DNA from 4 places in the Pelotomaculum sp. PtaB.Bin117 genome. Region 4 is predicted to be linked to each of the others. Evidence: riboswitches for the same ligand, from Rfam matches in the RefSeq annotation. Region 4 holds a riboswitch; each other region holds the start of a gene.
The links. Region 4 has a riboswitch for cyclic di-AMP ahead of A4E54_RS14620 (CAP domain-containing protein). Riboswitches for the same ligand answer to the same signal wherever they lie in the genome.

Region 1 (7,342 bases), on a different contig from region 4:
TTTGATCTTGATTTATATCTTAATTCCGAAGTGAGCGTACATCTATAGACAATCAGGGCCTACTTGTCAAGCTTCCAGACAAATAGGCCCTGATTGTCTAGCTGGTTTTGATGTTTGTTTTTCCTTATTAAATGTGAATATTTTAAAGGGGGTAATGCTATGCCAAACTCCATGAGCAGCGATGTGACAAAACGGCTGATGGTTCAGTCGCTCAAAAAGTTCATGGCGAAAAAGCCGCTGGCAAAAATATCTGTTAGAGAGATCACGGAGGACAGCGGCTTTAACCGGCAAACCTTTTATTATCATTTTGAAGATATATATGATATGGTCAAGTGGATGTACCAAGAGGAAGCCGTAAAGCTTGTTGTAGAGCATGAAGGCGTCCTCTTATGGCAGGATGGAATACTTCAGCTTTTTCGCTATATTGAGGAAAACAAAGCAGTTTGCCTTTGCACGCTCAATTCTTTGGGTCACCAACATCTGAAAAGATTTTTTTATGACGATATTCACGCGGCTATCGAAAGAACATTCCTTTCGATTACGGAGGGGGTACCCAATGTCCCCAAAGACTATGCTGAGTTTTTGATTCACTACTATTCTATAGCTTTGGCTGCCCTGATGGAGAGTTGGCTTCTTGGAGAAATAAAACAGACGCCGGAGAAACTCATAGAGTTTATAGACATCGCTATTAACGACCAGATACGCGGGGGACTCCAGCGTAATGAAAAAAGCACATAATTTTGCTCCTGCCCATAACGGCTATAGCTTTAGTCTACCCCAAAAATAAAAAGGATACCACGAAAGTATCCTTTATTGAAGTTGATTTTTATATTGATTGTGTCAAATTCTGTTTTTATATAACTGGATTTTATGATAATTTTATAGTGCAGAAAACCTTTGTTTTATAATGATATTTTTTAGGAGTCAAGAGCGCTAAAGAATACTTTTCCTATATTTCAGCATATTAAATGCACATTCATCTAAGAGTATAGTATCGTTCAAATAATCCTGACCTTTTTTGCATAAATGTATAACCGACAAAACTAGATTGGCCAAATGTAAATACATATTCTGCAAAATAAAGTTTGGATCAATATTACTTTTAAGCTTGTCAGTTGGAAAATGACTGTAGTCATCACCTTGTTTTATTGCTACGGCGAAATATGTATTATATAATATATAAAGCCATGAAACAAGGAGTGGTATATAGAATTTATCTAAAATTTTCTTTCAAAATGAAATTTTCTGTTGATGCATTCATTAAAATCTTTACATCTTGTTTTCATCATATTTATCACCAAATAACTTAATATAAAAATTTATTTTATGTTTTTTTGTACATATCAATTTTGCAAAAATATCCAAATAGTTGTCAATATAAAATTTTTGTTCCTAAACAAAACGCATTGACAGTAATATCCTAAGAAAATACAATCAATACAAAAAGCATTAAAACTGAACAAAACGCATTATTTTTAGGAAAAGCATAAAAAAACGATTTATAGGCTCAGGAGGTCGCGGATATCTTAAAATTATCCAAAAGAGATTATCGAGACCATACCTGACAAGGAATTTGTTGTACGGCAGACCAATCAGTAAAGGATGATGGGAAATGATGTATATACCTGACGAGGTCATTGACAGACTGCTGGCGGAAGATGTGCCCTACATCGACTTGACCACCTGGGCGCTGGGAATCGGCGAACGCACGGGCGAAATCGTTTACTTCACGCGGGAGAGCGCGGTGCTCTGCGGAACCGAGGAGGCGCTGCGCATCATGGAGCGTCTGCATATCGAGGTAGACCTGTCGTTGCCTTCCGGCAGCGAGATCAAGGCCGACGAAGTTTTTTTGCGGGCCCGTGGCCGGGCGGCAGACCTGCATATGGCCTGGAAGGTCTGCCAGAATATTTTTGACCATTGCTCCGCTATCGCCACCAAAACCAGACAAATGACCAAGCTGGCCCGAGCGGTCAATCCCCGCATCACCATCGTTACGACAAGGAAAGGCTTCCCGGGCACAAAGGCTTTGTCCATCAAAGCGGTAATGGTCGGCGGCGCCTTCCCCCACCGTTTGGGGTTGTCTGAAACTGTTCTGGTGTTCCAGCAGCATATGCATTTTATGGGGGGCCTGGACGGCTTTATCGCGTCGGTACCTGATATCAAGCAGCATGTCTGTGAAAAGAAGCTGATCGTCGAAGCCCGGTCTGTGGAGGAAAGCATCAAGCTTTGCCGGGCGGGCGTGGACGGCTTGCAGTTCGACAAGCTGTCTGCTGACGTGTTGGGCGCTGCCGTACCGCAGCTAAAGGCCATCAATCCCCATCTGGTCCTATTGGCGGCGGGTGGGATCACAGAAAAAAACGTGGCGGAATATGCCCAAACAGGTGTTGATGCGCTGGTCACAACAAGCCTTTACAATGCCAAGCCCATTGATATCGGCGTCAAGATCACTGCTTTGGCATAGGTCGCCTCATTGCCTGGTGGAAATATGGGTAAGCTGGTTGTGCGATCACTCTTGAATAACTCATATCATCAGGTTTCTTCATGTATGTAAAGCACCCTTCTTGGATAGGGTATCTCGATGCCTGCCTGCTCCAAGGCGTATTTGAACCGCCTGCGCAGCTCCCTCTCCACAGTCCATTGCTCTCCGGGGATGGATGGGGCGACGGCGCGAATGTTGACTGAGCTGTCGGTCAAATCTGTTACTCCCTGCACCTGGGGTAAATCAACGATAGCTTCAATCTCCCGGCGGGCTTTGACACATTCATTTTGTAAGATTTCCATTGCCCGATCTATGTCTTCTTCGTAAGCAATCCCTACCGTCACCAATGCCAGGATTGGTCCCTTGTTGTAATTGGTTACCTTGGTTATTTCCCCGTTTGGGATAATATGCAGCTGGCCTGTCCACCGCCGTATCTTGCAGGTGCGCAGGCCGATTTCCTCGACCGTGCCGACTACGCCGGCGGTTTCCACAAAATCCCCCACGCCGAACTGATCTTCTAATAAAATGAAAAATCCGCTGATGATGTCCTTGACCAGGTTCTGGGCGCCGAAGCCCACGGCCAGTCCCAGAATGCCCGCGCTGGCCAGAATGGCGCTGGTGTTGATATTGAAAATTTGCAGGATGGTTAAGCCGGCCAGGAAAAAAATGAGGTAGGTCAACACGCTTTGCAGCAATATTTCCAGGGTTTGCGCACGGCGGTTTTCCATAATATTTTCCTTTAGCTCATGACGTTCGAAAAACTGTTGAATGGCCAGTTTCCCGAAATTTATGACAATCCTTGCTCCCACCAGCACACTGATGATTTTCAAAACATTAGCGCCTAAAGATTTTAAATCTCCAGGTGAAATCACCATGACGTTGAATATTTCCAATATGATGATTGCGGCGATAAAATAACCTCCGTACAGGAGCAGCGCTTTCAGAAAAGTTCGCGAAGAGCGGATAAAGTTGTCGGAGAAAATTTGTTTTTCCTTGCCGCCTTCTTTTAAGGTTCTGTCCAATAAATAAGAAAAAAGCTTTATGAACAGATAAGTGGCGAACAGGACCGCCACGGAGAGGAGCAAATTAGTGGAAAAGTAGGTGATTTTTTCAGGCGAAAGCCGCCCATTAAAAAAGTTTGCGATTATCTCCCAATATTGTTGCATACCAAGTTTGCCTCGCTTTACTATCTTTTCCGGTATGGGAAGCAGTTAGCCGTCAATTATTTTTGCCCAGACGTTCATGTCTTCGAAACTTCCGCTTATATTGCAATTTTTAATCAGCACCCCGCAATATTCATAGCCGGTATTGGCGAACACCCTGTTCATGCCGGTGGAACTGCTGCGGGCGATAGTATAAAGACACCGGATGCCGTCACTCAATAATCGGGATTCCAATTGGTTTAAAAGACAGCCCGCCAGACCATGTCCTCTCCACCCGGGTGCGGTTGCAAAGTCTGTCACCTCAGCGTTTTTTTCTGCAGGATTCATCTCTGCCGCAGCCGCGGCCACCAGTTCCCGGCCGTGCCAGGCCGTTATATAGCAAACATTGTGGCGCATGGTGCGCTTCAAGTAGCCGGAATCAAAGATCGGAAAAGGATAGGTGGCGAAAACCCTGCTATATAAATTTGCCAGCGCCCCGCAGTGTCCGGTCTGTCCCCATCTCAGCGTAATTCCGGCCGGGAGCGGGCGCTGGCCGCCGCCGTCCTTGCGGGCGAGAACCAATTTTTTGATTTGGTCCAAGTTTTTGCTGTTTGACGGAATTTTCCTTTGCTCGCTCAGAAAACCGGAGAAGAGCAAGGCCGGCTTTTCCCCGGCGAAATAACCGGGGATAGCTGCTTCCAGTTTGACTCCCGCGCCTAAAAAAGAATGTGCCCATTTAAGTCCGGTTTTAAGCCACACTTTATCAAAACCCTGCGCGGCAGCCTTTTCTGAAAGGGTTTGCACCATTGCGGAAGCTCCTTCGTCCAGAGCCAGACTAAAGTTATAGACGGTAATTCTCCGGTTGTACGGTGAAATTAAAATATGGCATTTAAAATAGTGACCTTCTATTATCTCCCATTGATCCGGCTGCACCTGTTCATGCGCTTTTAGGCTATCTGCCATGAGGATCACCCTTAAGTCCGAAAAAGCGTGCCCTGCGAATGTTTCCTTCCGGTATCAGACTGATAGTCCGGTTGTTCGGGTCTACCAGCTTTTGCAGGCCGACCGGTTTATGCTTGACATTGCCGTCCTTGCACAGAGAACAAGCTTTGGAACAGGTTGAGCCGGAGTATGCCGGTTCTTCATAGACACAGATCACTCCTTCATAGTTGCGCAGGATTGTTTTCGTTCCTGTCATAGACAGCTGATAATTCGGCAAAACCGGAATCTTGCCCCCGCCTCCCGGCGCGTCGACCACGTAAGTAGGCACGGCGAAACCGGAAGTGTGCCCGATCAGCGCCTCCATGATTTCTATCCCCTTGGCTATGGGGGTGCGGAAGTGCTCAATGCCCCGGGATAGATCGCACTGGTAGAGATAGTACGGGCGCACACGGTTTTGCACGAGAAGATGCGACAGCTTTTTCATTACCTCTGAACAGTCGTTGATTCCTTTTAAAAGGACTGTCTGATTTCCCAGGGGAATACCGGCGTCAGCCAGTTTCGCCAGGGCCTGGGTGGATTCCGGCGTAAATTCGCGGGGATGGTTGAAATGAGTGTTTATCCAAATGGGGTGATATTTCTTGAGCATCTTCACAAGCTCGTTGGTGATCCGTTGCGGCAGCACCACCGGAGTGCGGGTGCCGATGCGAATTACCTGCACATGGGGGATTGCCCTGACTTTGGCGATGATTTTCTCTAGATGGGCGCAGGACAGAACAAAGGGATCTCCTCCCGACAGCAGGACATCGCGTATTTCAGGGCGGGATTTGATGTACTCAATGCCCCGGTCAATGTCAACCTCGCTGACCCGTCTGTTTTGATCGCCCACTTTGCGCTTGCGGGTGCAGTGCCGGCAGTACATGGCACACTCATTAGTAATCAAAAGAAGCACCCGGTCCGGGTAGCGGTGGGTCAATCCCGGCACGGGAGAGTCGGCGTCTTCATATAGGGGGTCGTCCATGTCGCCGCATCCATTAACTAGCTCCTGCAGATTTGGCATGCACTGCAGGCGGATGGGACATCTGGGATCTTCTTTATTGATTAATGAAGCGTAATACGGAGTAATAGACATGGGAAATACTTCGCATGCCTCTTGGATATTCAGTTCTTCGTCATGGTTCAGGTCAAAACATTTTACGAGCTCCTTTACTGAGTGAATCCGTTGCTGCATTTGCCAGCGCCAGTCTGACCAGTCCGCGTTGTTTTGGGTTCTTATAGGCAAAATATTGGTCTTCAATGCCGCACCTCCTAGTTTTCTTCTTCAATAGTAACCGGTTCTGTTGGAAAAACGTATTTTAGGAAGAATAATTAGGAAGTTAATAAAAATAAAATTGGCCGGGAATGCCCAGCCAATAAAATGCTGTCCATTCTTCCCTGTACGCCTGCGAGGTTAGCTGACGGGTTTGGGCCAAGGGCAGCCCTACCGGCCATGGCCGGATTCACCCCTAAAAATTGGTTTCCCCGTTCTTCTCCTTGGAGAAGATTCGGCGTTAACAGAACGGTTTATAATATTTACAATTATTGCTATAATAAAATTATAGCTTATTATTATCATAGAGGTCAAGCAGCTTGCGAGGTTGATAATGCCTGAATTCTGCTGCAGAATGCCTGTCATGACAACATATTCGGGCTATAACGCAATGGACGGCTTATATTTCATTAAGCGCTTTGCGCACTTGTCCGATCAAGCGCACATAGTCCAATGGTTTTGTTACAATCTGGAAGACATTCGCTTCTATAAAATGTTCATGGAAATGTTCATCTTCAGCAATGGCGAAAGTTTTCGCCTGAGGCCATGTCCGGCTGATTATCTCAATATTTTGGGGTTCGGAAATAATTTTATCCGCTATTAAGACTGCCGGACAGTAGCGCTCTTTCAACAGCAGCGCTTCACTCAAATCAGCGGCTGAAATAACGCTGAAGCCGGCGGTACGGAGCGCCTGTTCGGACGGATAGCGTAAAAGGTTGTCCGCCACGGTAACCAGCACATCAATATCGGTTGTTTTTCCATCCTGCCTGGCGTAAAACGGAAGCGTCACCTGGCAAATCGCCCCGCCGCCGGGAGCGTTTTCAATAGTTATATTGCCTCCGTGATTGTGCACAATCGCCTGAGCCACGGGCAGCCCCAGTCCCGTGCCGCGCTCTTTGGTGGTAAAAAACGGCTTGAATAAATTTCCTGAGACCTTGGCGGACAAGCCCGGCCCGTTATCCTTAATTGTTAATATTACATTGTTTCCGGATTTGGATAAGTTTAACAAAACACGACCCCGCCGCCCCGCCGCGTCTAAGGCGTTGCGGACTAAGTTCAGCACCGCCTGGGTAAACTGGCCGGGGTCCGCGTTGATCATGGGGATTTCTTCTGTTTTAATAAAAATATCTGCCTCGTAATTGTTTGCCTCACTCTTTAGCAAAGGCGTTATTTCCTGCAGGAAAGCCGCCAGGTCCAAGGGCTCGGTTGTCATCTCGGCGGGTCTCCCGAGAAGCAGAAACTCGTTTAAGAGGTTAGTAACCCGGTCAATTTCCCGCAGGATAAGGTCGGCGTATCCTTTTACCTGTTCCGGTTTTTCTTTTCTGCCGATTAATTGGAGCATTCCTTTAGCCGCGCCCAGGGGATTCCTCAGTTCGTGGGCCAGGGATCCCGCCAGGGCGGCTGTTACGGCCAGCCGTTCCGCTCTCCGCGCGGCCTCCTGCCAGTTGTGATGATCAGTTCTGTCATCGACTA
Region 2 (7,342 bases), on a different contig from region 4:
AAAAAGTTGAAGAGATGATTTACAATAGGGAAGGTCCTTTCAGTATCGTTGTCGCGGACATCGATAATTTAGAAAATATAAACAATACCTATTCCCCAAAAATTGGTGATGAAATCATAGATAAACTTGTTTCGATATTTATGAATAATCTTTCCGAAAATGATTTGAGCACAAGGCAAGGCGACGAATTTATGATTCTGCTTGTTGGTAAAGGTGCCGAACGAAGCCTGATGGAGATGGAGGAAATCAGAAGATATTTATCCGATAATACGTTCGGCTTTTCTGACGGAGAAATACAGGATGATATCTACGTTACCATCAGTTGCGGTATCGCATCTTGGCCAAGGGACGCCAAAAATGCCATTGAACTTTTACGGGTGGCGGACAGCGCCTTGTTCAGGGCAAAAAAATTAGGGAAGAATAAAGTTTGCCTTTCCGAAGTAGAGAGCATGGTTCTAAAATCCAGTTACTTTACAAAAACCCAGATTGACCGGCTTTCCGAATTAGCCAAGGAGATGGAAAAAACAGAAGCTTTTCTGTTACGGGAAGCCCTGGATGACTTATTTAAAAAGTACAGCAAATAAGAAAGCAACAAAAGAAAGCTTGTGTTTTGCTGAGTATCGGTTATAAATGAATAAATAAACTCGCTGAATCCGTAAGGAACGGGAAACCCAACAATGGGGTGAATTCGGAGAAATTTCTCCGGTAGGGTTAATCCTTTCGACCCGAATCCGTCAGCTAATCTCGTAAGCGTTGGAAGAGAAGGTGATTAACATGCTTGATCGCACCTTTATTTAGATTAAGCATTTTTCGCGGACCACAGAAACTTCTCTGTGGTTATTTTGTTTGATGGAGAAGATCGGCGAGTGGAGGTGATATTTAATTTAACGACAGCGGTATTTGTCAAGGTGCTGGCAGTGAGGAATACTTTGAAGCCGACATCCGCTAACCCCGAGACAAGCAAATGTGATGGCTTTCGTGCAGCCGATGGGGGCATAATTCTATGAATCTTGATGCATGAGATGGGATTTGCCAGGGAGGTTGCGGATAGGTTCATTTTTATTGATAAAGGACGGATTGTGGAAGGTACTCCTGTTCAGGTATTCGGTAGCCCGTAAATAAAGAAGGACTAAAATATTTAAAAACAAAAGTATAAATGTGGTGGAAATATGAATCAAATTTCCGAGAAGATTATTGTAACTAATTTAATAAAAATTTTTGATCTCCACCCTCAAAAAGCTTTGAATTTGTTGGCGCAGGGAAAAAGTAAAGATGAAATATTCCGAGAAATAGGGCAGACAGTTGGAATTAATCAAGTGAGTTTTACCGTCAGGCAAGGCGAGATTTTTGTGGTGATGGGCCTTTCCGGAAGCGGAAAATCGACGATACTGCGCTGTCTGAACAGACTGATTGAACCAAGTTCCGGCTCTATCGTGATCGACGGTATTGATATCACCAAGTTAAAAGAGAGGGAGCTGCGTAAGGTCCGTCAGGAAAAGACCGCTATGGTTTTCCAGCAGTTTGCTTTGCTTCCTCACCGTACCGTTTTGCATAATACGGTATACGGGTTGGAAGTTCAGGGGATTGTCAAAAAAGACAGGGAAGCCATAGCGCTTAAAATGTTAGATCTCGTCGGTCTGAAGGGCTGGGAAGATAAATATCCAGCCCAACTCAGCGGGGGAATGAAACAGCGGGTCGGGCTGGCCAGGGCGTTGACCAGTGACGCTGATATTCTCCTGATGGATGAAGCTTTCAGCGCACTTGATCCTTTGATCCGGGAAGAAATGCAGGATGAACTGATAAGTCTCCAACAAAAAATGAACAAGACCATTGTTTTTATCACCCACGATTTAAACGAGGCCTTGAAACTAGGAGACAAAATCGCTTTCTTAAGGGATGGCGCCCTGGTGCAGGTTGGAACCCCGGAAGAGATTACCACTAATCCGGCCGACGATTATGTAGCCAAGTTTTTCCGGGGTGTGGAACGGTGTAAAATTTTGACTGCCGGCGATGTGATGAAGAAACCGCAGCCGCTTATTACCTTGCGTGATGGTCCCGGTGTTGCTTTAAGGATCATGAAGGAGCATGGATTGTCCAGTGTCTTTGTGGTAGATAAGGAGAGGCACTATAAAGGGCTTATTACGGCCGATATCGCGGTTGATGCCAGGAGTGCCGGAAAATCGAGTCTGGATGAAATCGAACTTGCTCAGGGTTCGGTGGCACTGGAGACTGTCCCTATTCAGGATACGCTGAGTGTGCTTGCCGAGAGCAAACTGCCGGTGGCTGTGGTGAACCAGGAAAATAAATTGATTGGAATCATCGTTCGGGGCTCTGTCCTTGCAGCGATTGCTTCGAATAAGAGGGGTGGAGACAATATCTAAGTTTCCTCTGGCAGAGAGCATCGATCAGGGCGTCAGGTGGCTGCAAATAAATTTCGGCGACAGCGTGGACGCTTTTTCCGACGCTTTTAACAGCGGGATAGCCGGGTTTCGGGATTTGCTGATGGTCGTACCCTGGTGGACAATCATTATTATCTTCGCGGTTCTGGCTTGGCGGGCCAGTGGATGGAAACTGGCCATTGGAACGGTCATTGGCTTGTTTTTTATCTATAATTTAGGACTATGGCTTCCTTTCCTGGATACGCTGATTTTAGTGATTATATCGGCACTTGTTTCCATTGTTATCGGGTTGCCGCTGGGGATTCTAGCTGGAAGAAACAACCGGTTCCATTATGTCATATCCCCTGTTTTAGACGTTATGCAAACAATGCCTTCATTCGTCTATCTTATCCCGGCCCTGTTGTTTTTCGGTATCGGTAAGGTACCGGCGGTATTTGCCACAGTTATTTTTGCCATGCCGCCGGTCATCCGGCTTACCGACCTCGGTATCCGCCAGGTTCCTGTGGAACTGGTGGAGGTTGGCTCAGCTTTCGGCTCTACCCCCAGACAACTCTTATGGAAAATTCAATTCCCTGTGGCTCTGCCGACCATAATGGCCGGCGTCAACCAGACGATGATGCTTTCCTTATCGATGGTGGTTATTGCCGCGATGATCGGCGCCGGTGGACTTGGCGCCGGTGTCCTGGAAGCCATCGGACAACTGAAGATCGGAATGGGCTTTGAATACGGGGTTGCTGTGGTAATTATGGCGATTATCCTAGACAGGCTGTCCCAGGGAGTCGGACGTTCCGTAAAACGGGTGAGCCAAAAAAGAGATGTAAAAGCTAAAAGGGCATGGCAACGATTAGATGACCGTCTAAAACAGTCACTAAAATCTATAGAGAATAAACATAGAAGAGTCATGATGAGATACAAAGAAAACGGAGGAAAACAAAAATGATAAAAAATTTCAAAAGGTGGCACAGATTATTGGCTTTGGGGTTGAGCCTTGTCTTGGCGGTCTTTATGATGACCGGTTGTTCAGGTGATAAAGGAACGGTCAAAATCGGTTATGTCAATTGGGCCGAGTGCGTTGCTGTAAGCAACCTTTGGAAGACGATTCTGGAGGATAAAGGCTATCAGGTCGAACTTACCCAACTGGATGTTGCACCGCTCTTTGTCGGGTTGAGCAAGGGGGACATTGATGTTTTTATGGATGCCTGGCTGCCGATTACCCATGAAAGTTATTGGAATGAGTATAAGGATAGTTTGGAAGACTACGGCATTTGGTATCAGGGCGAAGCCAAAATCGGTATTGTTATCCCAAACTATGTCACCATTGATTCACTTGCTCAACTGAAGGATGAAGGAAACAAGTTCGGCAATCAGATTATCGGTATCGATCCCGGCGCCGGAATTATGAAAGCATCTGCCCGGGCGAATGAGGCATATGCTCTTGGCTTTGAAGTGGTGCAAGGCAGTGAGCCGGCGATGATGGCGGCAATGGATAGAGCTTACGGTAAGAATGACTGGATCGCCATCACAGGATGGAGCCCGCACTGGATGTTCGCTAAATATGATCTCAAGTATCTGGACGATCCCAAAAAGGAATATGGTGCGGCTGAAGAAATCCATACCCTGGCCAATAAAGATTTCAGCTCAGAGCAAGCAGAAGTTGCCGCGATGTTGAAGAAATTTAAAATGACCGATGCGCAGATCGGCAGTCTGGAAGGCCTGATCAATGAGGGAATGGAACCTGAGGCTGCTGCAAAAAAATGGATCAAAGATAATCAAGATATGGTTGACGGGTGGTTGAAACAGTCTTAAGCGCTTTGCAACGTCTTAGTATGCTGCTTCCGGAGGATAGCTTCCGGGAGCGGCAGGGACTATAAATAATTCCGTGTAAATGGTTTAAGATTATTCTCTTTGGCTGTTTTGATAATGCTGTAAATAATCGCACTACATTTAGCGCCCCTAGGAGTATTTCAGAACTAGGAAGTTTTTGCGACCGATCACAAAGGGCTTGATCGAGCGTTCCGCCCGATTATTGTCTATCTCCAGTCGGCCGCAGAAAGTTTTTCAGGTTGTCCCATTGATTCAGGCAATAGGTAATCGTCAGGTTTGGGGTTCGAGTCCCTAATGGCCCACCAAAAAGACAAGGAAAAGCTATTTTCCTTGTCTTTTTGGTGACTTGGAAAACACTTTGTCACGCAGATTAACATATCGCATTTTTCTTCTTGCCTGGTTTAATAATGCATTACTTAATCAACATCTTTGGTAGCATATGGATCAGAATAATCATAATATACCTTGTATGCCATTGCCCCAAAAATGGTATCTCAATTAATACACTTTTGTCTGCCAACCCTCAAATAAAGGATTCAAATATGATTTTCCCCGGTCATATAATCAATATCCCCGAAAAGATAAGTCAGGGTCGGGGGAGTCTGACAGTTTCGGCAGCGATAAGCCTGCAAATGCTATGGAAGAATTGAGAAACATTTACACACAAAAACACCCCAATATAAATATTCGCTACGAATTTGGCGCTTCAGGTACCCTGGCACAAAGAATTGAAGAAGGTGAGCCGGTGGATATCTTTATTTCCGCGAGCGAATCTCATATGGATGCACTCCCTGCAATAAAGTAATGTTATTAAATTACGGAATCCAACTCAACTTGCTGGCTATATATTAATATATTATAATTAGTGAGAATTTAGCAGGAACCACTCCGGAGGTGTCTTGTGCCCGGTAAAACAGCAAATCAAGAGAAAGAAGCCGTTCATATCATCGCCAAATCCTTACAGTTATACTTTGGCAAAATGCGCTGCCAAAAAGGCTATTGTCAATTGCATGCCAGCCATGTGCATTGGAGAGAGCTTGCCCTTTCGTCCCTGGGTTGCTTTTTAAGTATGGGTTTCATTACATTGATCAGCACTCATCATGGAGTGCCGTTAATGATTCCGTCTTTCGGGGCTTCAGTGATCCTGCTGAATACGGCTTGTCATGTATCCATGGCACAACCGCGCAACGTTGTTGGCGGGCATGTGATATCCGCGTTGTCCGGTGTTTCTGTATATCAGTTATTAAGCAACGACTGGTGGGCAATCACCCTGGCAGTGGTTTTGGCCATGGCCTTAATGACCCTGACCGGCACACTTCACCCGCCCGGCGGCGCGACGGCCTTCGTCGCGGTTTACAGCGGCCAAAATTTCAGTTTTATCTTGGCGCCTGTCTTTATCGGATCGAGCATACTTATTTTAATTGCTTTATTGATTAATAACATATCATCGACAAGAAAATATCCTCAATATTGGCTTTAAAATCGCAAACCCATCTCATCAAGATAATATTTATCACTTATAAATTAACCCCCGGACACGGACAGACATTTTTGTCTGCCCGTGTCCGGGGGTTAATATTATTGCAGGGTAAATGTCCAGCAATTATTGGATCACGCCAATCGCTCTCCAATAAGGCAATGATACTGATATGGCCACGATAACCAACACAGCGTAGATTAATCCGAATAAGGTAATATGATGCGGAGCCCACCCCCTGTTCCCGGTCATGCCTTCAGCCATTAAAATCCACGGCTGTTGGTAATCAAGATAAAACAGATGCCGGCGCATAACACAAAACATATTGCCGCCCGCATAGGTTCTATCAGTTAAAATGTTCAATAAACACACAGCGTATAATTAATGGACAGACACCTGACTTGGCAATGGGCGAAGAAATTAATACCCTAAAATAAAAAAGCACTCCTCTTTCTCTGATTATTTAATCCAAGAAAATCAGGAGTGCTTTCCTAGTCTGGCGCCAGACCCCAATATCCAATACCCATGCTCGGATAACTTATACTGTCGGCACCGAAATGAATCTTGCTGAAGAATTTAATCCATAGAGTACCCAAACCAAGGGCCAAAGGGTCTCCCCCCGAATTCAATCATAGCCTTGTCAGGACTTTCGGTCATTGTCTGCATGTTTGATTTGGCACCCACCTGTTTGATGATTATCCCACCGCCGCGATGGTACCCAATACGGCAGCCAGGGTTTTAACCAGAGTCGTGATCTGGTTTGTCATCGCTTTTGGCTTGGGTACTCTTTGGATTAAAAATGATTCTTTATATTTATATAAGACATCCATCATTAAAGTTATGCAATATTCATGCCACATACCAGTGTAGAATATTGGACAAAAAGATCCCGTACCAAACATCAAAGCGGTACGGGATTGCTTTTTGAATTCAACTACAATATTTTATTAATTAAAACTAAATTTATATCTATTTTTTTTCTTTTTCTTATTTGGCTATTGTAGTTCCCTGACTGACCGATACCGGCTCTTTGCGCACCAGCGGCCATTTATCAAAGAAAGTGTTGAAGAAGAGCAATGTCATTAACATGGCGAACTGGCCGGCTATCATACCCATGGTCGGATAGTTCAAACCTAAGAAAGTACTGTTGGCGCCGAAAGGAATCTTGGCCAAGAATTTAATCCAAAGAGTACCCAAACCAAAACCGAGGACAAGCCAGATCACGACTCTGGCTAAAACCCTAGCTGCCGTATTGGGTACCATCGCGGCGGTGGGATAATCATCAAACAGGTGGTGCCAAGCCAACATGCAGACGACGACCGAAAGACCTATTGAAGCGACAATCGCATCCGGGGGGAGCGCCGGGTCAATCGGGGCAAGAACACCTCTTAGCCCCTTCGCTAAGATTAATCCGCCCACTATAGCGATAATAAGTCCAGCGATGCCCATCCAGGGCTGCTTCTTTGCGAAAAATTTCATTGGATAACCTTCGCCACCCTCAGCCGGAACCAGGAATAAGACAATGAACCATTCGCAGAAAGCAACCCAAGTTGTCCAGCCGCCCATAGGCCTATCTACAATTACCTCGTGTCCAAGGGACAAATTCGTCCAGTAGCTCGGCATAATCGTGGCCATCCAAACT
Region 3 (7,342 bases), on a different contig from region 4:
ATTCCAAAATGCTTAACACACTCACTACCAACATTAATATTTTTACCATTCCATTTGTTAAAAATATAAAAAACCCATCTGGTTGGTTGACCACAAAGTGTACATGGAGTCCTTTTGTCTTCAAGGTCATCAACAGGATGCTGCGGATTCCCCTCCCATTCTACCGTTGCTTGCCCAATTACTTTATTTAACATATTGTCAAAAAATCTTTGATAGTCGATGGAAAGACTATCAATAAGTTCTTCTGTTATCCTTTGGTTGGATTTTAATAAATCATGGAACCATGGATAATCTTCAATAACTTGACTATTTAGCAGTAACGTGCGCTCTTTATTCTTTAATCGAAGTTTACCCTGTGCCATTTATTGCCCCCGTATCCTATTTTGTCATCATAATTCTACAAACGGAATACTTTTCCTTCTGGCAAGCAAATCCCTTTACTTATAGTTTGCAATCGTATGGCAAGCTGTATTTTTTTCTCTGCACGCTTGATGTAGCTTTGGACTGATGCCTTAGAACAACCCAATAACTGGGCAGCTTGTGAGAAAGAATATCCTCTTCCGCGAACCAATTCATAAGCATCCTTTTCAAGAGGGGTCAAAGATTTTGTAAGTTTATCTAACAGGTCCAACATCCATTCAGGGGCAGCTTCAGCGGGTTCTCTATTCTGGATATACCTGGCCATCTCAAGCGGATCAACTGGCACTTCCCGTTTTGCCTGACTCCAGCGGACCACAATCCACTTTGTTCCAGGTATATGCCCCGTTTCCATAAGCTTAATTGTCCACTCAGTATCCGAGATTATACTGCCACGAATCAAAGGATTTACCTTACTTTCGCGAAACTCTCTCAGTGATTCTTATATTCTCGGATCAAGTCTTCCACCCTTGCCACCCCCTTTTCTTGAATAAAAAAGAGGCCTAAGCTTTATCGCTTAGACCTCCAGTTTTTCTGGCCAAGGTCTGGATAGCTGTCAATAGCTTCAGAAAGCACACCTTGGCAACCCAAGTAAACAGAACTGCATACAAAAGCTGGATAAAAAAACTGGGGGGAGTTCCACCGGTTTTTAAACTAAAATCTAATAATATTGTTTGGAATTTTTACTGTACCACAGGCAATGTTTTGTATTTATGTTATCTTGCGGCATTAAATAAATTAAACATTGAAGCAACAGATGATGGAGTTAGCTGCTGTATGTTAGCACCACATTGCGGGCTGTTGGTGCCCAGACATTGCCCTGATGAGAGATTTTGCAACAGACTTGACAGCCCAGCTTGCTGTTGCGCGTTAGTGCCACATTGCGGGCTGTTGGTGCTCAAACATTGCCCCGATGCGCAATTTTGCAACAAACTTGACAGCCCAGCTTGCTGTTGCATATTAGTGCCACATTGCAGGCTGTTGGTGTTAAAGCATTGCCCTGATGCGCAATTTTGCAACAAATCTGCCGGCGATGCAGCACTAGCGCTAGCCAGTACACCAAAAAGCAATAAGAGACAAGGTGCGATTACAAAAAGGATACGTTTGATTCTGACCATATTCTTTTCCCCTTTCTTTTGTCGCCTCCGAGGTTAGCTGACGGGTTCGGTTAAAGAAACCCTACCCAAGTTCACCATTAATAATGGTAACTTGGGATTCACCCCCACGAATGGTTCCCCCGTACCCAGTTGATTAATTTCTGGGATTCGGCAAATATATAGTCAGCTGTGGTTGAGTATACTATACTTCACGATTCAATAGCAAAATTAAGATATCCTCCTTAGTTACTGTTTAAACGATAGAGGCGAAGTATGCTAATAATAAAATATCTTTACTAAATATCAAAATAACAAGGGTTTATATTCCATCATCATATCTCATACCCTCCCGCCTTATTCATTGCACCTAAGTATCATAAAAATGGCAACCGGCGCTAACGTGGCATATAATAAAATAAAAAGCACGAGTGAGTATTATTTGGAGGCTAACACATTGGATAACGTAGACGACTATTACCTTAATCCAAATATAGACGGTAGTTTGCAGGACTATTTTGATCGTGTTCTGGGAGTTGATAAAATTTTCAAACCGCCAAAATTAAACGTAACAAAGTTAACTCTAATAGCTGTCCTAGACTGTATTGACGCTGCAATCGATTACCACAATAAAATTAATTTCCTGCTTTTATCAAAAATGATCATGGAATTAAAAACATGAATATGAACAGCGGACAATTTCTTTAGCCTTTCACCGGCTGAATGCCTGTCCAATCCGACGGAAGGGCCTAGCGCGGCTGAAATTCAGTTCTTTCTATGCAGAGCGGACTGTTCATCCCTGGTGAATTAACTATCGTTGACACATTATAAGCAGTTAAGATACCTTTATATGGCCGCAGCAGTTCTCTTGCCCTTACACGTTCCGCTTTCAGCCATGCTTTGTATTCACTCTCCCCGGCCAGTATCACAGGCATCCGGTCATGAATGTCTCTCATCAACGCGTTGGCCGCGGTGGTAATGATGCTGCAGGAATTAATGATTTTGCCGTCAGGCGCCTTCCAGCAGTCCCAGATGCCCGCGAAGGCAAAAAGCGACTTGCCCGGCAGGGTGATATACATTGGGGCCTTCTTGCCTCCCTCCCTGCGCCATTCAAAAAAACCGTCGGCTGGAACCAGGCAGCGCCGGCGCATAAAGGCATCCCTGAAAGCGGGTTTCTGCTCGACTGTCTCCGCCCTGGCGTTAATCATCTTGTAGCCGGCTTTCTTATCTTTAGACCAGCGGGGAACCAACCCCCAGTGCATCAAGGAGACTTTTCTCACTCCGGAATTATTGATAATCACCGGTATATCGGCGCCCGGCGCAATATTATATTGTGGGGTGTGCTCAAAGCTTTCCTCAAGCATAAAGTGAATTCTCAGTTCGTCCGGTTCGGTCGATAGAGTAAAACGTCCACACAAGTCAGGACACTCCAATCTATTATTAATCAAGTATTCAGCATTCAGGAGTTAGAACTCAGAATATTTACGGGGAGAAAGGCCATTTCTTATTCTGACTTCTGTAATCCTAGGCATTCACAATAATCTTTCTCTCAACCTGGTGTAGCGTTTTTGGGGTTTATTATTTCTAACGGCTATAGCCAACGCCTTTTTGCTGCCGACAATTATTACCAGTTCTTTCCCCCTGGTGATTCCCGTATAAATCAGATTTCTCTGGAGAAGCATGTAGTGTTGAGTCATAACCGGGATAATTACAGCCGGGTATTCACTGCCCTGAGATTTATGAATGGAGATGGCGTAGGCCGCCACCAACTCGTCTATTTCCGCAAACTCGTAAACAACCACCCTTCCGTCAAAATCTACCTGGATTTCCTGTTCTTCTTGATCAATGGAAACAACACGCCCCATATCCCCGTTAAACACTTCTTTGTCGTAATTGTTCGTCATCTGCATCACCTTGTCGTTTACCTTAAAGGTTTTGTAACCTTTTATTGTTTTACTCTCGTTGGGATTCAACAATTCCTGCAGCTTGACGTTCAGGTTCGCCACGCCGAGTTCGCCCCGGTGCATGGGGGTTAAGACCTGAATGTCTTTTACCGGGTGATAGCCGAAACTTTTGGGTACATGCTCCCCGCAGAGCGCCAGGATCTTTTGCAGGGCTTTTTCCGGATCGTCTTCCGAAACAAAATAAAAATCGGTTTTGTCACCGGCCTGCGGTCTGCGTATATCCGGAAACTTACCCTGGTTAATCATATGCGCGTTGACAATTATCCTGCTCTCCCTGGCCTGCCTGAATATCTCGTCAAGGACTGTCACCTGGAATTCGCCGGAATCGATCATGTCTCTTAAAACACTCCCCGGACCTACCGAGGGAAGCTGGTTGATATCACCGACCAAAATGAAAACAGCATGCGCGGGAATTGCTTTAACAAGGTGATACATCAGGACAGTATCAATCATGGAAGACTCGTCCACAACGACTACATCGGCTGCCAGGGGCAATTCCTGGTTCTTTTGAAAACCGCCTTGATGCGGACTGTATTCGAGCAGCCGGTGAATCGTCCTGGCCTCGTTCCCGGTCGCTTCCTGCATCCGCTTGGCCGCCCGGCCGGTGGGAGCCGCCAGCAGGACTTTCAGCCGCATAGCCTGAAAAATCTTAATGATAGCCCGGATAATAGTTGTTTTCCCGGTGCCGGGACCGCCGGTGATAATGGAAATTTTGCTCCGTGTGGAGGAGATAACCGCCTCTTTTTGCTTATCAGCCAGTTGAATATTTAATTGCGCCTCCACCCAGGCTATCGCTTTTTCGGGGTTTATGGAGCGAATGGCGGACGGTTCCGACTTCAATAACAAAAGCCTTTTGGCCAGTCCGGCCTCAGCCGTGTAAAGCGGCGGCAAATACACGGCATTGTGGTCATCTTTAACATCCCGGTTTTGTTCCGATGGCTCTTCCGCGACCAGCCGCCTCTCTTCAATCAGCTTTGCCATGGCGTTGATTACCACGTTTTTGCTGACCTGAAGCATCTCCACGACTTTGTTTGAGAGAGGCCCAAAAGGATAATAGACATGCCCGTCCGCCATGAGTTCATTTAGAACATAAATGACGCCCGCTTCAGCGCGCATTATGGAGTTGGGGTCAATTCCCATGCTCCTGGCAATCCGGTCGGCGGTAATAAACCCGATACCGTAGATATCGGAAGCCAGCCGGTAGGGATTGCTCTTCACGGTCTCAATGGACGCACTCCCGTATTTCTTGAATATCTTTGCGGAATATGTGGCGCTGACCCCGTGGCCCTGGAGAAAAACCATGATCTCCTTGATTTCTTTTTGCTCTTCCCAGGCTTTTGTAATCATGGCGACCCGCTTTAAGCCGATACCATTCACTTCGGTCAGTTTATCGGGAGCGCCTTCAATGACATCAAGGGTATCCAGCCCGAAAACCCTGACAATGCGCCTGGCCATAACGGGGCCGATACCCTTGATCAGCCCTGAACCAAGATATTTCTCAATACCGTTAACAGTGGCGGGAACGATAGTTTCAAATTTCTCGACCTTAAACTGTTCACCAAATTTTTTATTGTGCTCCCATTGGCCGGTAAGTTTTAAGGATTCACCGGGATTGATGCCGGCTAAGTTCCCGACAACCGTGGTTAGTTCTTTTTTGCCTTTTTCCTGAAGCCTGGCTACAATAAATTGAGTATCCTCGTTAAGATATACTATTCTTTCCAGGAAACCGTAAATAGTCATCATACCATCGACAACCCCCATACACCATTGACAACCCCTATACCACAGCCGGGCAATAGGTGATTTACCTTTAGATGTATTTCAGTTTTATCAAGGAATCCTTCAGCTTTTGATATGTAACCGCCAACGATTCGGAAATTACCCTCACGTCTCCGAACACCGGCATAAAATTGGTGTCTCCGCCCCAGCGGGGAACAACGTGAATATGGACGTGGCCAGGCACGCCCGCGCCGGCGATTCTACCGATATTGGCCCCGATATTAAACCCGTCCGGATTGAAAGCGCGCAGCGCTCCAACCATTTTCTGGGTATTCTTAAAAAGCTCCAGCATTTCTTCTTCGGTTAATTCTTCAATTTCTCCAACATGCCTCTTGGGTACGACCATCACATGCCCGTTGGTGTAAGGATACCGGTTCATCACCACAAACGTCTTCTCTCCCCGCCATAGAACCAAGTTTTCCCCGTCCTGATCAGATTCCAAGATCCCGCAAAAGACACACTTGTCCCCGTGGTCCCCGCCAATGTAGACACTGCGCCACGGCGCCCATATTTGTTTCATCTCATTCGCTCCTTATCTTTGATTAAAAAAAATAATCTAAAATAATATCGTCCCTTAAAACTAAATTATATATTTTATATTGAACTTTCGTAAACAAACTTATGAAAAACAACAAAAAAAGAAAACAGCCGGGAATTTTGCCGGCTGTTTCCGCAAGTTTAAGCCTGAGAACCATCTCTCCGGTTTCCTTTCCTGGATACCGGGGTCAGCTGCACACGCTCTCTCAGAAAACCTGATTCTAGTCACAAATAATACAAGCGAATTCAGCAGAATTCCAGCTCTCTCACTAAATAATTGGGTTGATATTAAGTTTTATTTTATTATATATTTACCGTACAATTTTTTAGAGCCAGGGGTAGTATGTGTCTTACCTGGCACATGCAATCTCTTAATTATCTGTATTGCTTCTTCAGGAGTACCTGCATTCGCTAATAACCCTTCGTCCCGGTAAAAATCAAATGTAGTACCCACGTCGGCACCCAGCAAGATTACTTTTTTCCTGTTTTTTAAGGCGAGTGCAATTTCTGAAACCGTTCCGGCCTTGCCGGGCAGGGCCACAACGATGTCGCTGGAAAGCGCATTGATGTAATTGCGTCCGTCGCCCATTCCCGTGGCAATAACCACGTCAATATAGTCAGAAGCCGCGCCTCCGTCTTTCCCGGGCAACACGCCTACGGTCAGCCCGCCGTTTTCCCTGGCGCCCTTTGCCGACGCTTCCATAACACCGGCCGGCCTCCCGCCGTTAAGAAGCACCCAGCCTTCTTTTGCGATGAGTTCCCCGAGGCGGTAAGCCAGCCGGTAAATTTCCGGTGCTAATTCTTCACCACCGCCCATGACGCCTACAATAAATTTGCGAATTCCAGCCGACTTCCCTTCACATAGATTACCTTTATTAAGTTAAAAGCTCTTCAGCTTTTTCCGGCGTTGCCATATGCTCAGGCATATTGATCCAGGTAATGTTCAATATACTGCCGCACTTTTGCCGCCGGCTTATAGACACCGAAGTGCCCTTCACACAAGATATCAGCATTCAGGTCGATTAACTTTTTCATTGAAGTGATCCACTTCTTAATATCCGAACCCCAGGACGCGTCAAAAGGCCCGTGGATGTCCTGACCGAACAGAATCCTGCCGCCGTTGAGGTCAATATAAGGGCTGATCCCGCCGGGAGTGTGCCCCGGGGTGAACAGGCAGTGAAGGGTCAGTTCCCCGATTGTTATATCCTGCTTTTCACCCTTCAGAATAACGTCGACGTTGACGGGCTGGTAATTTACCCTGTAATACGATGCCGCTGTCAAATGGGCCAGACCTTTGGAAATAGCGTCCAAATCCAGCGCGTGCCCCACTATCTTCGCACCGAGCGACTGGAAGTGGCTCAGGCCGCCAATATGGTCGATATGCCCGTGGGTGGCGATTACATACTTCAATAAGGAAGGGTCAAACCCCAGTCTTTTTATATTGTCCAATATCGACCGGCATGAATAACCGAGGCCGGCATCAATCAGGGCCAGTTCGCTGCCGCCGTCGACAAGGTAAACACAACAATCTCTCATATCGGTTAATTCCTG
Region 4 (6,814 bases):
GAGAAGATATCCCGGCAATCGGTCCGAGTTTTCATAACAGGGAAGAAGCCATGAAAGCGGCTCAACAATATCTTGATAAGATCAACGAGTTATCTGTTCGTGACCAGAACATGCCGTTTCAGATTGTCCTGAACAAACAGGCGGACGGCCGGTATTCGCTTGTTGTGGACAGCTCGCAGCAAATGGTGAGCACCTTGAGCAACCTTGATGAGTTGATCGTGAAACGGTTTCGCAAAGGTTTGAAAAAAAAGTTATTTATCTTGACTTGTTTTGTGGAAGGTGTGGATGGGCTGGAATGTCTGGTTCTTACTGAAGGTCTGGGGGCGGTGTTTTACGCCCCTAACGCCGTGGGTACATATTAAGGGAAAATTAGTGAAAGGGCAGGAGCCATGGGCGAAGAAAAAAGCGGGAAAAATGAACAGTTTTGGACCCGTGGTCGGCAGGAATCATACCATACCAGCAAGGATTTTGGTTATCATTTAGGTTACAACCTGGGTTTTGAGTCAGGGTTTGAAAAAGGATATACCGAGGGAAGCTCGTTAGGCTATAATAATGGATTTCTAGCGGCACTGAGACTTAGTGAAGGGACCGGGGCCGAGGAGCCCCCCGGCGCCGGTCCGCCGCACGGCAGAGCCTACCAGGCCATCCGGAAACTTATCGAAGGCGGTCAAGTAAGAATTCTCCTTTCCGGATGCGCGGCCAGGGAAGCGGAAACCTTGTTTAAACTGTTATTCATAGACGCTCATGTAGTCGCCAGGGATCTTGACAACTGTCGTTAGCCTCAATTTTGGCCGGGAAGCCCGGCCTTTATTTGTTAAATTTTTGCCGCATCTTGACAATGGACCCTAATTTGGAGGCCATCTGACAACGCCGCAGGATAATCCCAAAAAAGTTAACATTACGATGGATGTTCTTAAATTACCCGTTTTGCCATGAGACCCCATTCGCCGGTATATTAAACTTGTACAAGCCCTTTTATGAATGCTTCTTTAAACAGCCGTCTTTTGGCGGACGTCAGACGTCAGACGTTAAGGCAAAGCCAATTAAATACAAGCGGCCGAATCCCGGAAAATATCCGGGTACGGGGGAACCGGTTTATGGGGTGAATCCCGGTAAAGTCATCAGCAAGACCCAGACATAGGGCATTTCCATGTGATATGTCATGTCTTGTATCTCATGACTCGAATGGGTAGGGTTTTGTCTTTTACCGAACCCGTCAGCTAACCCCGGAGGCTCAAAAGAAAGGAGTAAATTTATGCGGCGTTCCAGGAACCTGACGTTAGGTTTGGTTGTTACCTTGTTTATTTTCGCGTTGGTACTCTCAATGGGAGCGGCGGCCCCGGCAACGGCTGACGCCAGCCTTGCAGCTACGGCTGATGAACAGTCGATGGCTGACCTGATTGATCAGGCGCGTCATGACGCTGGCAAAGCTTCGCTGACTGTTGACCCTGTCCTGTCAAATCTGGCCAGGATTAAGGCCCAGGATATCGCTTCCAACTGTTATTTCGGGCATAACTCGTCTACTTACGGCTCTCCCAATGACATGCTAAAAATGGGTGGTGTGCAATATAGCCGCGCCAGGGAAGTCCTGGCCAAGGCTTGCACAGTTAACGCGGCGTTTAAGGGAATATGTGCCGCCAGCAGCCGGTCGACCATTCTCAGTTCATCTTATGACCGGATCGGCGTTGGAATAATCATGAAAAACAACAATAAAATTGTCGTTTTGTTGTTTGCCGGCGGTCAGAAAGTGACTACTCCGACACCGGCACCGGCACCCACACCGGCACCGGCACCCACACCGACACCGGCACCCACACCGACACCGACACCAACACCGGAACCGGCTCCAACACCGGCACCGGAACCACAACCCGTTAACGGGTTAAATGCCGACGAGCAGCAGATGCTCGATCTGGTGAACCAGGAACGGAGCAAAGCAGGCCTGCAGCCCCTGCAAATGGACCCGGCCTTGGTAAAGCTGGCCAGAATGAAGGCGCAGGATATGATTGATAAAAATTACTTCAGTCATACATCGCCGACATACGGCTCTCCCTTCGATATGATGAAATCGGCCGGCGTGCAGTACCGCTACGCCGGGGAGAACCTGGCCGGAGCTTCAACTGTTGGCAGCGCGCACACCAACCTGATGAACTCGTCGGGACACCGGGCGAACATACTAAATGCAAATTATACCAAAGTGGGCATTGGCGTCGTCAGCGGCGGTCCGTACGGGAAAATGTTCGTGCAGATGTTCACCGGTTGATTGACGGCAAAATGAGCATAAAAAGTTAACAATAAAGGCGAAAAAAATATTAGTAAAATAAGGTAGAGGACCCAGGTCCTCTTTTTTTTTCGTTTTTTGCATGCTGACTACCTTTATTGCACATTTTCGTATGTTTCTCACATATATTAGTACAGAAAAATTTTGAAAGGAGGAAACCATCATGGCTGGAACCGAACGCCTTAAGGTTAATTTGGTCCAGGGTGAAAATAGAGTTCAGACCGTGGTAAAAGGTCGGATTGAAATTCCTGACACCAAGCCGAGTGTGGAAAAGATTTTATCAAAAGAAACAACTGCCAAAGTTAGAGACGTCAGCATCGTTCCGGACAAAGCCATCATTAATGGGACCCTGACTTTGCAAGTGATGTACGTCGCCTTTGAACCTGATCAATCAGTTCACTCATTGCATGGTGATGTCAATTTTACGACCTTTGTCGATGTGCCTGGCGCCGAGCCCGGGATGGATTACGTTGTCGATTTTACTGTGGAGGATGTGAGTCTGACTCCAAGTAAAGACAGCGCATGTAAATTTGATGTGGCGGCTGTGCTCAGCACTTTTGCAAAAATAATGGATGTTGAAGAAATGGAAGTGCTTACAACAACCCCGGCCGGGAATGAAGCTCTGGAAACCCAGGACCTCACTGTTGAACACATGATTGGCGACAAAGAAACCAAGCAGGTTATTATCAGCGATGCGTTCGAAGTGCCGGAAGAAAAGCCGGACGTGGAAAAGATCCTGAATATCAAGGCGGAAGTGGAAATTACAGATAAGCGGGTCCTTGCCGGCAAAGTGATTGTGGACGGTGAAGTAGAGCTTCAGGTTTTGTATGTGTCCATGACTCCCGGGCAATCCGTTCATGACCTGCACCGTATCATCAAGTTCAGTGACTTCGTGGAGGTTCCCGAAGCCCAGCAGGGAATGAACGTCCATGTGCGGGCGGAAGTGGAAAACGCCGATATCGCGCCGGTAACTTGCCCGAAGCTTTCAGCTGATATCATTGTCAAACTGATTGTCTTTGTTTCCGAAACCAGGACGCTTGAAAATGTTCCCACCGAGTTGAAAAATGAGGGAGACTACGACAGGGTAAAGCTGAAGATCGACCGGGAAATCGGCTCCGGAGAAACTCAGGTGGTTCTGAGAGAAACCACTGAGGTTCCCCAGTCCAAACCTGATGTCATGAAGGTGTTGGAGTCACGGGTAGACAATATAAAAGTAACGGAAGTAAATATTCTCAATGGCAAGGTCCTGATCAGGGGTCACGCCGATGTGGAAGTGGTTTACGTCAGCACCAAGCCCGACCAGGCTGTCCACGCGCTGCATCAGCGTTTGAATTTCCGCACATTTGTGGTAGTGCCCGACGCCGAGCCTGATATGAGGGTCAAGGTTAAGGTCAGTCCGGAATATGTCAACGTGGATCAGCAATTGCAATGCGCGGATTTGCACACCGAAGCTGTTTTGAAAGTCAAAGCCACGGTGACCGATTTAGCCCAGCTGAATGTTTATGTGCCCGCGGTCACACCGACTCCCACGCCTACCACCTGTGTTCCGACCGATTATACGGTTCGGGCGGGTGACACGCTCACTACCATTGCCGCGGCGCATGGAACGACAGTCGCCCTGATCCTGGCCGAAAACCCCGAGATTACCAACCCGGATGTCATCAGCGTCGGACAGGTGATTAAGATTCCATGCGAAGCAATGGGTTGATTAAAAATTATTAAGGAGGTCTAAAAAATGCCCGAACAATACTATTACACGGAAGTCCAGCCGGTCAAATGTATTGAAATAAGAGTGCCGCTGGTTATCGAGTCTGTAGATGTGGAAGCGGTGATTGACAATGTGTTAACCTTACCCGAACTGGCGATCAAGGTCGACAAAATCAGAGCTTCTGTCCGCGATCTGACCGCCACGCCGGTATTTGTTGACGAGGCCCATCATGGCCATGGCTATCATGACTATGACGGCTACCATGATGGTAAGCACGGCAAGTACGGCAAGCACGACGAATACGTTCTGGTGCATCACGACAGTCACCATCCGCACAGGGATTTGTTCCTTAAGAAAATTATTGTAAACGGTATTTTACACAAACAAATCTTTTACGTAAATAAAAATAATGAAGTCAAGCATACAGCCGAAGAACTGTCGTTTTCCAAGTTGGTTGAACTGGATGAACCCGTGCTGATTCGCCATAAACATGATGTTTTTATCCAGTTCCGTCATGTTGATGTGGATATGAACTGGGAACTGCACCGTGCCTGCCGGATCCACGAGACTGCTGTCATTCAGGCTACCGCCAGGGTGTCGGAAGACCGTAAGATCTTTGTGCAGACCTGCCCGTCCCCGGATGAGTCTCCCGTCGGCAACCTGCTCAGGGACGGCGGTCTCGAGGCCTGGGCCAGCCCTTACGCCCCGGTCTTTTGGGGCGCGAGCAATGTATCCCAGTGCAGTACGGCTCATTCCGGGTCGTTTGCGGCGGAAATCGGGTTATTGAATACCCAGTTGCCCGGGGCGCTGTTCCAGATGATCCACAAGAAAATTGTCGGCGACCGCCAGTACCGCCTCACCTTCTGGGTCAGGGAAGATGTCCTGGGTGCGACCAGCGATTTCTCCTTAACCGCTGAAGTAGTATTTTATGATCAATACGGCACTCAGATCGGTATCGGCACGCAAACGCTAAGCAGCACCGGCATACCGGATAACTCCTACACCCAGGTTCAGTTCGCCACGCCGGTGACAGACGAAAGTGTTGATTCAATCATGGTCCGCTTCAACTTCATGCCCGGCACGGGCAACACCAATACCGTCAAAATTGACGATGTTGTGCTGGAATGCATGCGCAAGCGCGGTTAGGCCATGAATAAAAAAAGAAAGCTGTTGTGAAACAGCTTTTTTTTTGCCTTTTATAAACTTTTTTAGCGCGGGGCGAATATATTTAATAATGAGTCATTGCGGCCATAAGGCTGTGAAGGGAAAGGGGAAAACAACCGGATGATGAATAATATGGGCGCGATCGTTGCTGAGATGCAAAAGCTGCAGCAGGAGCTGAAAAACAAAACCGTGGAAATCAGCGAAGGTGAAGGAATGTTCAGCATTGTGATGAACGGCCAGCAACAAGTGCTGGGAATCAAATTCAGCCCGGGCGCGTTGAAACCGGGTAATGCCAAGGCGCTGGAAGGCATGGTGGCGAACGCGTTCAACAAAGCTGTCGCCGAATCAAAAAATCTGTTAAAAAATGAAATCTCCAAGTTGACCGGCGGGATGGAGCTTCCCAGTATACCCGGATTGTTTTAACATGATGGAAAATTTTCTCCGGGGAGGTGAGTTGATTGGCTGAAGATGTCAAAGGAACCGCCGTGTTGGAAGAGGCTGTCGCAAGGGTGCTGGAGCTGCAGTCAAAGTATGGAATGGACCAGGAAACAATGTTGATCTACATGTGTTCGGTCAACCTTACCAGTATCTTGAATCTGATTGGAAAGCGTTATCACGGCAGTTCCAGCGGATACATACAATCTCCGGTAACAGCGCCGACGACAGTACCAGCGCCGGCGCCGGTCAGCGCCACTGGAGGGAACCCGTCTCCGAACGATCTGGCGGGTATGCTGACAAGTTTGCTGGGCGGTCAGGGCGGCAGCGGCGGCCAGGGATTCAACCCGGCCATGCTGATGAGTTTGCTGAGCGCCCTCGGCGGGCAGAATATGGACTTGGGCAACCTGATGAACATGCTGGCGGGTTTGATGGGAACAGGCTCCAAGAACAATACCAAGACTGAATCCTCAAAAGGCAAGCCGGCGGCATCCAAGGATGCGTCAAATGCGGCAGGCGCGGCTAAAAACGACCAGGGCGGGGAAAAACAAACCGTCCGGGAAATGCCGAAAATAATGAAATGGGATAACCTTGATCAACGCAAAAGAGCGCAAAGCTAAAAAGATGATCATACCGAACCATGTGATCGTTTGTTGCCGCTTGAAGGCAGTTCATGCTGCCCGGGAGCGGTTTATTTTATATATGGCGAAAAATAACGCGTTAAAAAAACGGGCTGATATTTATAATACCAGCCCGGTGGGGAGAGTCCCGGTTTAAAAAGAAACAGCCTTCTTCCAGAATAAAAGAATGCATGACTAAACCTCGAAATCGCCTGCTTCTTTTTGTCCCGGCGCATCATATTTAGGCTGCGCGGGCGGGGGAGAACTGGTTTCGTTGGTTGCCGATCCTGTCATAAAGGGCATCATCGCCGCATGAAAAGTATCGATACCACTTTTAATGCTTGACACTGTATCTTTTGTAGCCATGATAAAGGAATTCAGAGTATCTAGTTTCTTTTCCGACTCAGGGCTGACAGCGAGCATAAACAATAGAGGGAGCAAGCGGTACAAGCTGTTCACAACTCCTTTCTTTTGGTTGTTATCCTGCCTTGTCGTCATTTTAGTTTATGTTTATCGGGGGTATTCTGTTACAGAATGGCGGAGGGTGGGTGGCGGGGAGGCTAAATTAAGTTCTATTTGATCGCTTATATGCGTTACTTCCCGTGG

Region 1: linked by a shared signal. The riboswitch ahead of kamA (lysine 2,3-aminomutase) and the one ahead of A4E54_RS14620 (CAP domain-containing protein) in region 4 are both predicted to bind cyclic di-AMP.
Region 2: linked by a shared signal. The riboswitch ahead of A4E54_RS15905 (polar amino acid ABC transporter ATP-binding protein) and the one ahead of A4E54_RS14620 (CAP domain-containing protein) in region 4 are both predicted to bind cyclic di-AMP.
Region 3: linked by a shared signal. The riboswitch ahead of A4E54_RS08225 (hypothetical protein) and the one ahead of A4E54_RS14620 (CAP domain-containing protein) in region 4 are both predicted to bind cyclic di-AMP.

What each region holds. Positions count from the first base shown of each region.
Region 1 is NZ_MVQM01000118.1:6,380-13,721, reverse strand. Features, by position in the region: gene A4E54_RS08110 (TetR/AcrR family transcriptional regulator) at 160-738, shown strand; gene modD (ModD protein) at 1,613-2,461, shown strand; gene A4E54_RS08100 (mechanosensitive ion channel family protein) at 2,530-3,645, opposite strand; gene ablB (putative beta-lysine N-acetyltransferase) at 3,691-4,584, opposite strand; gene kamA (lysine 2,3-aminomutase) at 4,574-5,857, opposite strand; cyclic di-AMP (ydaO/yuaA leader) riboswitch at 5,985-6,120, opposite strand; gene A4E54_RS08085 (ATP-binding protein) at 6,270-7,342, opposite strand, start outside.
Region 2 is NZ_MVQM01000130.1:651-7,992, forward strand. Features, by position in the region: gene A4E54_RS09155 (GGDEF domain-containing protein) at 1-584, shown strand, start outside; cyclic di-AMP (ydaO/yuaA leader) riboswitch at 636-769, shown strand; partial or broken gene A4E54_RS15905 (polar amino acid ABC transporter ATP-binding protein) at 1,008-1,118, shown strand; gene A4E54_RS09160 (quaternary amine ABC transporter ATP-binding protein) at 1,179-2,381, shown strand; gene A4E54_RS09165 (ABC transporter permease) at 2,365-3,339, shown strand; gene A4E54_RS09170 (glycine betaine ABC transporter substrate-binding protein) at 3,336-4,205, shown strand; partial or broken gene A4E54_RS09175 (IS66 family transposase) at 4,265-4,491, opposite strand; partial or broken gene A4E54_RS09180 (molybdate ABC transporter substrate-binding protein) at 4,852-5,028, shown strand; gene A4E54_RS09185 (HPP family protein) at 5,125-5,703, shown strand; gene A4E54_RS09190 (hypothetical protein) at 5,827-6,024, opposite strand; gene A4E54_RS09195 (hypothetical protein) at 6,396-6,533, opposite strand; gene A4E54_RS09200 (hypothetical protein) at 6,688-7,342, opposite strand, start outside.
Region 3 is NZ_MVQM01000119.1:2,677-10,018, reverse strand. Features, by position in the region: gene A4E54_RS08235 (hypothetical protein) at 1-362, opposite strand, end outside; gene A4E54_RS08230 (sigma factor-like helix-turn-helix DNA-binding protein) at 398-772, opposite strand; gene A4E54_RS08225 (hypothetical protein) at 1,134-1,535, opposite strand; cyclic di-AMP (ydaO/yuaA leader) riboswitch at 1,542-1,698, opposite strand; gene A4E54_RS08220 (hypothetical protein) at 1,969-2,193, shown strand; gene A4E54_RS08215 (SOS response-associated peptidase) at 2,261-2,929, opposite strand; gene recD2 (SF1B family DNA helicase RecD2) at 3,044-5,236, opposite strand; gene A4E54_RS08205 (HIT family protein) at 5,286-5,774, opposite strand; gene A4E54_RS08200 (TIGR00725 family protein) at 6,087-6,620, opposite strand; gene A4E54_RS08195 (MBL fold metallo-hydrolase) at 6,710-7,342, opposite strand, start outside.
Region 4 is NZ_MVQM01000174.1:42,061-48,874, forward strand. Features, by position in the region: gene A4E54_RS14610 (hypothetical protein) at 1-362, shown strand, start outside; gene A4E54_RS14615 (hypothetical protein) at 390-779, shown strand; cyclic di-AMP (ydaO/yuaA leader) riboswitch at 1,046-1,250, shown strand; gene A4E54_RS14620 (CAP domain-containing protein) at 1,256-2,263, shown strand; gene A4E54_RS14625 (DUF3794 and LysM peptidoglycan-binding domain-containing protein) at 2,445-3,989, shown strand; gene A4E54_RS14630 (SPOCS domain-containing protein) at 4,017-5,135, shown strand; partial or broken gene A4E54_RS14635 (YbaB/EbfC family nucleoid-associated protein) at 5,265-5,576, shown strand; gene A4E54_RS14640 (hypothetical protein) at 5,612-6,208, shown strand; gene A4E54_RS14645 (hypothetical protein) at 6,404-6,667, opposite strand.